DNA from 3 places in the Mesorhizobium sp. M7A.F.Ca.US.010.02.1.1 genome. Region 1 is predicted to be linked to each of the others. Evidence: predicted binding sites of a transcription regulator. Region 1 holds the regulator's gene; each other region holds the start of a gene.

Region 1 (4,196 bases):
CGGTCCGCACCCGGCTCTGACGTCGAAATGAAAACAGGCACACCGAGGGGACGCGCTGTGGCGGAAAACCCTTCGCGAACAACCGGGGACTGACCGACCATGAGTGGAATTCCTGATCTCGCCGCAGTCGAAGCGATGGATGCCACGGATCCGCTGCGGGCCATGCGCGACCGTTTCATTCTGCCGGAGGGGATGATCTATCTCGACGGCAATTCACTGGGGGCAGCGTCTCATGCCGTTTTCAGCGAGCTGCAGCAGGCGGCGACCCAAGAATGGGCCCAGGATCTCATCCGAGCTTGGAACACGGCCGGATGGTTCGAGATGCCAATCGAACTCGGCGACCAGCTCGGACGCCTGATAGGAGCCGCGGCCGGCCAGACCGTTGTCTGCGACACGACATCGACCAACATCTACAAGGTGCTGCACGCGGCGATGGAGATGCGGCCCGGCCGGTCGGCCATCGTCGCCGAAGGTGACAGTTTTCCCACCGACCTGTACATCGCCGAAGGCGTGGCCTCGACCCGGGATGGCGTCCTGCTGCGCCTCGCGGGTGTCGACGCGCCGACCATCGAAGAGCTGATCGACGAAAACGTCGCGGTGGTGCTGGTCAATCACGTCAATTACAAATCGGGTGAACTGCGCGACATGGCGGCGCTGACGCGCAAAGCTCATGCGGCCGGAGCGCTGATCGTCTGGGATCTTTGCCACACCGCCGGCGCCCTGCCCGTCGAGCTCGATCACGCAAATGCCGATTTCGCCATCGGCTGCACCTACAAGTACCTCAACGGCGGTCCGGGCGCACCGGCCTTCATCTATGCCGCGCAGCGCCACCACGGCGATATCAGCCAGCCGCTCAGCGGCTGGTGCGGCCATGCGCGGCCCTTTGCCTTCGAACGGGGTTATGTTGCCGGCACCGGCATCCGCCGCTTTTTGTGCGGCACTCAGCCGATCCTGTCGATGCGGGCGCTCAAAGGCGCGCTTGCCATCTGGAATGACGTCGACATGGCGGCATTGCGAAAGAAGAGTGTCGCGTTGACAGAACTGTTCATCCAGCTCGTCGAAGCCAGGTGCGGCGCCTACGGTCTCACGCTGGAGACCACCCGCGACGCGACCAGGCGCGGCAGCCAGGTGTCGTTCCTTCACGATCACGGCTATCAAATCATGCGGGCGCTGATCGAGCGCGGCGTCATCGGTGATTTTCGTGCGCCATCGACCATCCGTTTCGGCTTCACGCCGCTCTATGTCGGCTACAAGGATGTGTGGCTGGCGGTTGAGGTGCTGGAGGATATTCTGCGCACGGGCGCATGGAAGGACCGCCGTTTCGCGGTCAAGGAAGCCGTTACCTGACGCAACGATCCCCGCGATCCACCGCCGCCGCCCTCACTGCCTGGCAGATGACGGAGGGCTGAATTTCCAGCCACAAATGCCAACAGACGTTGGCGTTTTGGCTCCGTTTCGTTCACGGCAAACGAACGTCCCGAAGATTGATATCGTCCTTTGTGGAGGTCGATAGACTGATAATGCCAAGCCTTGGGTCGAGGATGAGCCACAGGTCATTAACCATAATAATTTCAATGTGAGCAGGCGCATCGCCGTGCCTAGCGCCTGTTGATCGCGACCCGCTGGCAAGCGCCAAATAATTTCAGCAGCCTTAACAAATTCATTAAACTTTAAACGGTTGCAGAACACAACTGGAACAGATAGGGTTTGTTCTGGGTTTGTTTTTCGATTCTGGTTTCAGGTAACCTGGGGGCCGCCATGCTGACGCGCAAGCAACATGAACTGCTGATGTTCATCCATGAACGCCTGAAGGAGAGCGGCATTCCGCCATCCTTCGACGAGATGAAGGAGGCGCTTGACCTTGCCTCCAAATCCGGGATTCATCGGCTGATCACCGCACTTGAGGAGCGCGGCTTTATTCGCCGGTTGCCCAACCGGGCACGCGCGCTGGAAGTGCTGCGATTGCCGGACTCGATCGCGCCCGGTCTCAACGCGGCAAAGAAGTTTTCGCCAAGCGTCATCCAGGGCAGTCTCGGTCAGGGTGGCGCCCTTGGCCGGCAGATCAAGCCGGCGCCTTCGCGGATGCCCTCGCCCGGCAATGATGACGATGCGGTCTCCGCCGTGTCGATCCCGGTCATGGGCCGTATCGCCGCCGGTGTGCCGATCGATGCCATCCAGCATCAGACGCATTCGATCTCGGTGCCGCCGGATATGATCATGGGCGGCGCCCACTATGCGCTGGAGGTCAAGGGTGACTCGATGATCGAGGCCGGCATCTTCGATGGCGACACCGTCATAATCCGCAACGCCGACACCGCCCAGCCAGGCGAGATCATCGTGGCGCTGGTCGATGAAGAGGAAGCGACGCTGAAGCGGTTCCGCCGCAAGGGCGCTTCGATTGCTCTCGAAGCCGCCAATCCGGCCTATGAAACCCGTATTTTCGGCCCGGACAGGGTCAAGGTGCAAGGCAAGCTCGTCGGCCTGATCCGCCGCTACTGAGGCGGCTGTGGGTTGGCCGCTGGCTTCTCCGGTTTCTTGAAGGGTGCCAGCCCCCTTGCCTCACGAGAGTATTTGCGTTGCGTGTGCCAGGGCCGATATGGGCTGTCCACCGCGAAGCTGATCGTCGCCGGCGTGGTCGCCGATTGGCGATCGAAGAAGACCGCGGCACTGCCTTTGCGAGCCAGTTGCCGCTTGGTGATGACGAGAACCAGCGGATTGTGACAGGCGTCATACGCGGTGGCGTCATTGATGACGATCAGCTCGGCGAAGCCGCAGGCTTTCCAGGCGTCCTTGCGGTCCTCGACATAGGCAATGATCGCACCGGACATGTGCCTGGCCACGCAAACGCCTGAGGAGCAATAGAACGGCGATCCCAGCGGCAGATCAACGGCATCCGCGACATCGAATTGCCCATCGCTGTTGTCGAACACCTCTGGCACGACGATGGTTTCTGATGTCAGGGCGCGTTTCCAGTTGTCGACGGTGAATTCGTTCGGCCGTTCCCGGCTGACGGCAAGCTCGCCGCCACCGATCGGCAACGCCACCAGCCGGGCGTCTTCCGAGATTAGCACATCCGGCGTGCGCGTATCCGAGACGGTCAGCAAGCCTGCCAGCGCGAATGGCAGAGCAGCGAGCCGCAGCCAAGTTGTCGCCATTGTCGCGATGACCAGGGCAATTGCCACCAACAGGACCGACTGCTGCGAAATCAGCCCGACCCCATCGACAGGCGAACGCTCGGAGATCCAGCCTGATATGGCAATCATCATCGTCAGGCCCTTACCCATCAGGTAGAGAGCCGGCCAATCCAATCCGAAAGGCATCAACAGCGCGCTGGCGACGGCCAGGAACATGACGACGGTGACGATCGGCATTACCGCGAGATTGGCAAACAGGCTGAGCGGCGAGACACGCTGAAAATGCCAGATGGCAAACAGCGTCGTCGCGCTTCCCGCGATGATCGAGGTCATGGCAAGGCCGGTTGCCGCCAGCAGGAATTTTCGCGTCAGGAAACCGGGCACGGATCGCTTTGGCGGCGGCGGTCTTGCTTTTCCCGCGCGGTGATCCGCCCAGCCGGCATAGGCGCCGACCAGAGCCGCGGTCGCGGCGAACGACATCTGAAAACTCGGGCCGACCACCTCATGCGGCGACACCACGATGACGGCGATCGCCGAGATCGCCAGATTGCGCATGGTGAGTGCTGCTCGATCGAACAGCACGGCAATCAGCATCACCGCCAGCATGATGAAGCTGCGCTCGGCGGCAACGACGACTCCAGAGATGATGAGATAGGCCGCGATCGAGAACAGCGCGGCGGCAGCGGCATACTTCTTGACCGGGCGACGCGCGGAAAAGTCGGGAAACAAGGCGAAGGCGCCGCGCAGCAATCCCATGATGGTGCCCGCGACCAGCGCCATATGCAGTCCCGAAATGGAGATGATGTGGTAGATGCCGGTACGTCGCATCGCCTCATTGATCTCATCGGGAATGCCGGCGCGCACGCCGACGATGAGCGCCGCGGCGATCTCGCCTTCGGCGCCGCCGACGCTGGCCCTGATATGGTCGGCGATGCCTTCACGGGCTTTTTCCACGCTAGAGGAAATTCGGGCCGACAGCGGCATGTCGCCATCGTCGCTAACGACAAGCTTTGGATTGCCGAGAAAGAATCCGCTGCCGCCGATGCCGGCAAAATAGCTGTC
Region 2 (4,196 bases), on a different contig from region 1:
TTGGTGCCGACCGAACCGTGGCCGCCGGCGACGATGACCACGAACTGGCGGCCGTCGGCGACCGTATAGGTCATCGGCGTCGATTGCCCGCCGGCCGGCAGCCGCGCCTGCCACAGCTGCTTGCCCGATGTCAGGTCGTAGGCGCGCAGATAGTCGTCGACCGCGGCCCCCAGGAAGGCGACGCCGCCAGCCGTGATCATCGGCCCGCCGATGCCCGGCACCCCGACTTTCAGGGGCAGCGGCAGCGGCGTCATGTCGTAGACGGTGCCGTTGCGGTGCTTGTAGGCGATCTTGCCGGTCCTGAGATCGGCGCCGGCGACATAGCCCCAGGGCGGCGCCTGGCAAGGAATGCCGAGCGGCGACAGGAACGGTCCCATCACCACCGCATAGGGCGCGCCCTCGTTGCGGTTCAGCCCCTGCTCGCTGCCGCGCCCTTCGTCCGGCGGCGGCACCTGATCGCGCGGGATCAACTGCGATTTGAACGCCAGGTAGGTCGGCATGCCGAACAGCACCTGCCGGACCGGATCGACGGCGACGCCGCCCCAGTTGAAGGTGCCGAAGTTGCCGGGGTAGATCAGCGACCCCTGGACGGAAGGCGGCGTATAGCGACCCTCATAGTGCAGGCCCTGGAATTCGATCCGGCAGGCCAACTGGTCGAACATGGTTAGGCCCCACATGTCGGCGCCGGTGAGCGGCTTCGGCATGAAGGTGAGATCGGAGACCGGCTGCGTCGGCGATGTGTGGTCGCCTTCGATCACGCCGCCCGGCGCCGGCACTTCGTTGACCGCAATGACCGGCTCGCCGGTGCGGCGGTCGAGCACATAGAGGTCGCCCTGCTTGGTCGGTCCGACCAGCGCCGGCACCACCGTGCCGTCGGGTTTGGTGATGTCGATCAGGCTCGGCTGTGCCGGTACGTCCATGTCCCAGAGATCGTGGTGCACGGTCTGCCGCACCCATCGCACCTGACCGGTGTTGAGGTCGAGCGCGGTGATCGACGACGAGAACTTCTCGACATTGGCACTGCGCCCGGCGCCGAGCTGGTCCGGCGTCTGGTTGCCGAGCGGCACGTAGAGCAGGCCGAGCTTCTCGTCGGCGCTCGGCGTCGACCACATGTTGGGCGAGTTGGCGGTATAGGTCTGGCCGGCCGGCAGCGGCGTCGTCTGGTCCGGATTGCCGGAATCCCAGTTCCACACCAGCGCGCCGGTGGCAGCGTCGTAGGCGCGGATGACACCGGACGGCTCCTGCGTCGAATAATTGTCGTTGACCGCGCCGCCGACAATGATCTTGCCGCCTGATATCAGCGGGGCCGAGGTCGAGTAGTAATAGCCCGACTTCGGATAGGGCATGTTGGTCAGAAGGTTCAGCGTGCCGCCCTCGGCGAAAGCCGGGCAGACCTGCCCGTTGGCGGCGTCGAGCGCGATCAGCCGCGCGTCCGAGGTCGGCAGGTAGACGCGGGTCGCACAGGGCTGCCCGGCGGCGCCGGCGGCATCGGCATAATAGGCCACGCCGCGGCAGGTCTGGTGCTGGCGGTCCTTGTCGAGCTTGACCTTGGGATCGAAGCGCCATTTCTCCTTGCCGCTCGCGGCATCGATGGCGATGGCGAAATTGTGCGGCGTGCAGATGTAGAGCGTGTCGCCGATCTTCAGCGGCGTCACCTGATAGGTGGTCTCGCCGACATCGTCCGGACCCTTCACGTCGCCGGTCTGGTAGGTCCACGCCGGCTGCAGCTTGGCGACATTGTCAGGCGTGATCTGGTCGAGCGGCGAATAGCGCTGGCCGAACTGCGTGCGGCCGTAATAGTGCCACTCGCCGGCCGGCACATCATTGCCGAGATTGGCGTTGGCGACCACCTTGTCGGTGCCGAGTTCACCGGCAATGTCCTTCGGGTCCGATGTCATCGAATAACCGGCGACGGCCAGCGAGGCCAGCACGGCAAGGATCAGCGGTGCGCGCCCGTCAGGGCCGGCAAGACCCCGCCTCGCCCACGGCGTCAGCAGCCACAAAGCGAGAAGCACGATGATGCCGCCGCGCGGCCCGAGTTCCCACCAATCGAAGCCGGTTTCCCAGACCGCCCAGGCCAGCGTGCCGAGCACGATCACCGCGTAGAGCCACAGTGCGGTGGACCTGCGCCGGTAGAGCAGCCAGGCGGCGATCAGGAAGGCAAGGCCGGCAATGACATAGTACCAGCTGCCGCCCAGCATCGCCAGGCGGATGCCGCCGCCGCCGAGCGCCAGGCCGATGAGGAAAAGAATGAGGGAGGTGATGGTGACAGCCAAGATGATACTCCTTCGACTGTTGCGCTTCGCGGCGCGGCCATGGCAACCCGGCATTGCGTCGCTGCCCGAAGCACAACTTTCTCCTGACGGTCCCGCCTGTCAAGCACGGGCCTCAAGCGCAGGCGGTAATGGTCCATCGCAATTGGAATAACATCGACCGCGGTGGGAGCGCGGGGCAGCAATCGGGCACTTTAGCGGAACAAAACGTAGACAGTTCTGGTCTTTCCCCACCGAATCACTACATTCGGGGCGATGTCCGGCTTTTCCGAAGACATGCCCTTTTTCGACGAACCCAATGCGCGGCCCACGGCCCCGTCGGGCATCGCCGCGCGCGCCATGGCTGCCCGCAGCGGACACAACAACGCACCCGACTATCTGAAGGGCCTCAACCCGGAGCAGCGGCTAGCTGTTGAAACAACGGAGGGGCCGGTTCTGGTGCTGGCCGGTGCCGGTACCGGCAAGACCCGCGTGCTCACCACGCGCATCGCTCACATCCTCGCCACCGGCAAGGCGTTCCCGTCGCAGATCCTCGCGGTGACCTTTACCAACAAGGCCGCGCGCGAGATGAAGATCCGCATCGGCGTGCTGATCGGCGAAGGCAATGTCGAGGGTATGCCATGGCTCGGCACCTTCCACTCGATTGGCGTCAAGCTGCTTCGCCGCCATGCCGAACTCGCCGGTTTGCGCTCCGACTTCACCATCCTCGACACCGACGACGTCGTGCGGCTGATCAAGCAGCTGATCCAGGCCGAAGGGCTCGACGACAAGCGCTGGCCGGCCAAGCAGTTCGCCCAGATGATCGATGGCTGGAAGAACAAGGGGCAAGGTCCGGCCGACATCGCCGAGGGCGACGCGCGCGCCTTCGCCAACGGCAAGGGCCGCGAGCTCTACAAGGCCTATCAGGAGAGGCTGAAGACGCTGAACGCCTGCGATTTCGGCGACCTGCTCTGCCACCCGATCCGCATCTTCCGCGCCAATCCGGACGTGCTGAAGGAATACCACAAGCGCTTCAAATACATCCTCGTCGACGAGTACCAGGACACCAACACCGCGCAGTACATGTGGCTGCGGCTTTTGGCGCAGAGGCCCGATTCCGGGCGCAAGCCTTCGGCGACTAATCTCCAATCGGCCGAAGGCCGCAAGGACGACCGTCCGTCCGAGCCGTTGCGAGGCCCCCGCGGAGGGCCCGCGCCGGCAGGCGCGGAACAGCCCGTGAGCGTGAATATATGCTGCGTCGGCGACGACGACCAATCCATCTATGGCTGGCGCGGCGCCGAGGTCGACAACATCCTGCGCTTCGACAAGGATTTTCCCGGCGCCACCATCATCCGGCTGGAGCGCAACTACCGCTCGACCGCGCATATCCTTGGCGCGGCCTCCCACCTCATCGCCCACAATGAGGGCCGCTTCGGCAAGACGCTGTTCACGGACCGCAACGATCCCGAAGACGGCAAGGTGCATGTCCACGCCGCCTGGGATTCCGAGGAAGAAGCGCGCGCCGTCGGCGAGACCATCGAGACCTACCAGCGGCAAAAGCACAATCTCAACGACATGGCGATCCTGGTCCGCGCGTCCTTCCAGATGCGCGAATTCGAGGATCGTTTCGTCACGCTCGGTCTCAACTACCGCGTCATCGGCGGCCCGCGTTTCTACGAGCGCATGGAGATCCGCGATGCGCTGGCCTTCTTCCGCGTGGTGGCGCAAGGCGCCGACGACCTCGCCTTCGAGCGCATCGTCAATGTGCCCAAGCGCGGCCTTGGTGAAGCCACCATCCGCCAGATCCACGACACGGCCCGCGCGCTGCGCATCCCAATGCTGGAAGCCGCCGCCAAGCTCGCCGAAAGCGACGAGTTGAAGCCGAAGCCGCGCGCCGCCTTGCGCGAAGTCGCGGCCAATTTCGAACGCTGGCAGAAGGCGCTG
Region 3 (4,196 bases), on a different contig from region 1:
GTATCTTCCACATGCTGGAGGCCGACCGCAACCTTGCCTCGCTGCTGGAAATGTTCGGCCAGATGTTCCGCGAACCCTATATCGTGCAGCGCTATCTCAAGGACGTGCGCAAGGGCGACAAGCGCATCATCCTGATCGACGGCGAGCCGGTCGGCGCCATCAACCGGGTGCCGGCCGAACACGATTCCCGCTCCAACATGCATGTCGGCGGCCGCGCCGAAAAGACCGAACTGACGGAGCGCGAACGCGAGATCTGCGCCCGCATCGGGCCGTCGCTGAAAGAGCGCGGCTTCATCCTCGTCGGCATCGACGTCATCGGCGACTACATGACCGAGATCAACGTGACCTCGCCGACCGGCGTGCGTGAGGTCAAGCGTTTCGGCGGCGCCGACATCGCCAGCCTGTTCTGGGACGCGGTCGAGGACAAGCGGCGGACGTAACCGTTTTCACTTTGTCTTAACCATGTTCCGGTTTCTGCAACCGGCCACAACCCAGCCGCGACCGGCGCGGCTGCATATTCTTGTAATGTTCCTCATTTGATCGGGCGATTGCATAAGCCCGCTGCTGATCGACACCGGCGATGGGCTTTCCCTCCCCGCCACTGACCTTGCTGTTTCCACTTGGTTGCGCGACGGCTAATATGTGCGTGTAGTTCGAAGCCTGAAGGCCCGCGCCATGAAAATCAATGTCGTCTACGCGCATCCACTAGCCGACAGTTACCAGGCGGCGCTCCACAAACGGGTCGTTCAGACCCTCAAAGCCAGGGGTGACGAGGTCGTTGATTTCGATCTCCATCAGATGAAGTTCGATCCTGTGATGCATGCCGAAGAAAGACATGGCCACTTTGACCCTGCCCAGGCACCCAGCGACTTGCAGGTTTACATCGACGCGTTGAGATGGGCGGAGGCATGCGTTTTCTGCTTTCCGACATGGTGGTCAGGCATGCCCGCAATCTTGAAGGGTTATTTTGATCGAGTTTGGCGACCGGGGGTGGCTTACGAGTTGCCGGCAGACGGTGGCGTGATCAAGCCGGCGCTATTGAACATCCGGCGGATGGGCGTTGTTACCACATGCGGGTCGCCGTGGTGGTATACTGAACTGTACATGCAAAACCCGGGAAGGAAGGTGCTGCTGCGCGGTCTCAAGACTATGTGCGGCCGCAACGTGAGGCACCTCTACCTGACGAGATATTCCGTCGAAAACATCTCTGATGACCAGAGGGAAATGTTCGCCCGCAAGGTGGAGCGCCTGTTCGACAAATTCTAGCCATCTATGCTCGGGTATGTCATCTTTGATGCCAGCGAGCCTTTGACGGAGCGGGCGCTCAAGCTTCCGATCAAAGCCTAGCTTATGGACGGCGCTCCTTGCCGGCAGAATTCTCACCGTGGTGAAGCTATATGTTCTCGTAATGTTCTTGCTTAACTCCGAAATCTGTGGTTGTCTTCTTTGACTTCGCTCACACCCTGATCGCCAGGGCATGGGCGAACTACTGTCCGGGGGTACAAAAAATGGTGGCGCGGGTTCGCACGGTCGCTTTCCAAGGCATCGAGGCCGTGCCGGTCGACGTGCAGGTGATGATCGCGCCCGGCAAGGTCAACATGCATATCGTCGGCCTGGGCGACAAGGCGGTGGCCGAAAGCCGCGAGCGGGTGCAGGCCGCACTGCATGCTTCCGGCCTGTCGATGCCGTCGAAGAAGGTGACTGTCAATCTGGCGCCGGCCGACCTGCCGAAGGAAGGCAGTCACTACGACCTGCCGATCGCGCTTGGCCTGATGGCTGCCCTTGGCGCCATCCCGGGCGACATGCTAGCCGGCTATGTCGTGCTTGGAGAATTGTCGCTCGATGGCACGATTGCCGCGGTCGCCGGCGCCTTGCCGGCGGCGATCGCGGCCAATGCCGAGGGCAAGGGCCTGATCTGCCCGTTCGCCTGCGGACCGGAAGCGGCCTGGGCTGGAAAGGATTTCGACATTCTGGCGCCGCGCAGCCTGATTGCCGTCGCCAATCATTTTCGTGGCACGCAGGTGCTGTCGCGCCCCGAGGCCGGCATCCACGCCGCGGCGCTGGATCTGCCCGACCTCGCCGACATCAAGGGCCAGGAGACCGCCAAGCGGGCGCTGGAGGTGGCGGCGGCCGGTGGTCATAATCTGCTTATGATCGGACCGCCAGGATCGGGCAAATCGATGCTGGCGCAGCGGCTGCCGTCGATCCTGCCGCCGCTGGCGCCGAAGGAATTGCTCGAAGTCTCGATGATCGCCTCGGTGGCGGGGGAACTCGGCGAAGGCAAGCTGACCGACCGGCGGCCGTTCCGCGCGCCGCACCACTCGGCCTCGATGGCGGCGATGGTCGGCGGCGGCATCCGCGCGCGGCCGGGCGAGGTGTCGCTGGCCCATCACGGCGTGCTGTTCCTCGACGAGTTTCCCGAGTTCACGCCGCAGACGCTCGATGCGCTGCGCCAGCCGCTGGAGACCGGCGACTGCATGATCGCGCGGGCCAACCATCGCGTTACCTATCCGGCGCGTATCCAATTGGTGGCGGCGATGAACCCATGCCGCTGCGGCATGGCCGGCGAGCCAGGCTATCGCTGCCTGCGCGGCGAGCGTTGCCGCACCGACTATCAGGCGCGCATTTCGGGCCCGCTGCTCGACCGCATCGATCTCAGGATCGAAGTGCCGGCGGTCTCGGCCAGCGACTTGATCCGGCCCGACCGGGCGGAGAAGAGTGCCGATGTGGCGATGCGCGTGGCACGCGCCCGCACCATCCAGCGCGAACGCTTCGAGCGGCTCGGCGCCACCCGCGCCACCACCAACGCGCATTGCTCACCGTCGATCATCGAGGAAATCGCCATGCCTGACGCCACCGGCCTGTCGCTGCTCAAGGACGCCAGCGAGAAGCTCGCCTTTTCCGCCCGCGCCTACCACCGGGTGCTGAAAGTGGCGCGCACACTGGCCGATCTCGACGCCAGCGAAACCGTCGGCCGAATCCATCTGGCCGAGGCGATCTCCTACCGCATGAGCTCGGAGCGGATGGCGCAGGCGGCGTAGGTCCCTCGCCGCCCGACAAGCCGACCTCGCCACGTTGCCTTCCGCGATCACGCCATAACCCCGCGCCTGCGAATCGATCATCTCCACGGTGCGGCGGACCTGATTGTCCGCTTGGCCGGCGTCCTCACCACCCAACGGCCCCCAACCGAGCGGGCGCCGGCCATTTCTCCCTCTTCCGGAGGCGTGGACGTCACCTGCATCGGACCAAAGTCTTGGTCTCTGCATTGGACATTCCTTATTTAGACAATGCGAATATGGTTGCGGTCGGGGAGCCCGCTATGTTCATTGACTACTACGAAGTTTTGGAAGTTAGCCCGAACGCCAACTCGGAAACGCTGGAGCGCATTTTTCGCTATTTTGCGATGCGCTATCATCCCGACAATCGCGAAACCGGCGATGAAGCCCGCTTCAGTGAAATCGTGGAAGCCCACAACACGCTCAAGGATCCGGTCAAACGCGCTCAATACGACATCGCGTACAAGGACCATGCCGGCCTTCGCCGCGAGCTGACCGAGGAAGCCAGCAGCACCAAGGGCGTCGAGCGGGATGTCGTGATCCAGGCCAGGCTGCTGTCGCTGCTTTACGCGAAGCGCCGGCACGACGTCAGCAATCCCGGGATCGGAGATGTGGAGCTCGAACGCTTGTCAGGCTGTCCGCGAGAGCATCTCGAATTTCATCTCTGGTATCTGAAAGCGAAGGGCTGGATAGCAAGAGTGGAAAACGGGACGATCGCGATTACGGTGGAAGGCGTCGATCGGGTCAACTCCGAACACCGTCGCGATCCCACCATCCGGCTCCTGGACCATACGGCTTCCTGACGCCTTGTCTGTGGCCGGAAGCAAATAGCATCCGCCGCACCAGTCGCGGACGCGCCTTCAACGCCGCTGGCGATTTCACCACCGTCGAGCGAAATACGACAAAACCGATCCGTTGCCTCAGGCTTGCTGCGCCTTCAGTTCCAGCCGCCGCGCGTGCAGCACCGGCTCGGTGTAGCCGTTGGGCTGGACGCGGCCCTTGAAGACCAGGTCACAAGCGGCCTGGAAGGCGATCGACTTGGTGAAATCGGCGGCCATGGGCTGGTAGAGTGGGTCGCCCGCGTTCTGGCGGTCGACGATATCAGCCATGCGCTTCATCGTCGCCATCACCTGGTCCTCG

Evidence for each region. Region 1 encodes LexA, which represses DNA repair genes until DNA is damaged. Its sites were predicted from a motif close to TGTTCNNNNTGTGTTCNG; they were not measured.
Region 2: a site for LexA is predicted at 2,472-2,489, ahead of EOA19_RS10450 (UvrD-helicase domain-containing protein). Genes of this name have one in related genera too.
Region 3: a site for LexA is predicted at 1,399-1,416, ahead of EOA19_RS25360 (YifB family Mg chelatase-like AAA ATPase). Genes of this name have one in related genera too.

What each region holds. Positions count from the first base shown of each region.
Region 1 is NZ_RZRV01000008.1:175,294-179,489, reverse strand. It holds gene kynA (tryptophan 2,3-dioxygenase) at 1-20, shown strand, start outside; gene kynU (kynureninase) at 100-1,347, shown strand; gene lexA (transcriptional repressor LexA) at 1,759-2,499, shown strand; gene EOA19_RS11375 (ComEC/Rec2 family competence protein) at 2,493-4,196, opposite strand, start outside.
Region 2 is NZ_RZRV01000007.1:223,550-227,745, reverse strand. It holds gene EOA19_RS10455 (glucose/quinate/shikimate family membrane-bound PQQ-dependent dehydrogenase) at 1-2,276, opposite strand, end outside; gene EOA19_RS10450 (UvrD-helicase domain-containing protein) at 2,529-4,196, shown strand, end outside.
Region 3 is NZ_RZRV01000031.1:69,367-73,562, forward strand. It holds gene gshB (glutathione synthase) at 1-440, shown strand, start outside; gene EOA19_RS25355 (NAD(P)H-dependent oxidoreductase) at 676-1,266, shown strand; gene EOA19_RS25360 (YifB family Mg chelatase-like AAA ATPase) at 1,509-3,041, shown strand; gene EOA19_RS25365 (J domain-containing protein) at 3,320-3,859, shown strand; gene EOA19_RS25370 (malate synthase G) at 3,977-4,196, opposite strand, start outside.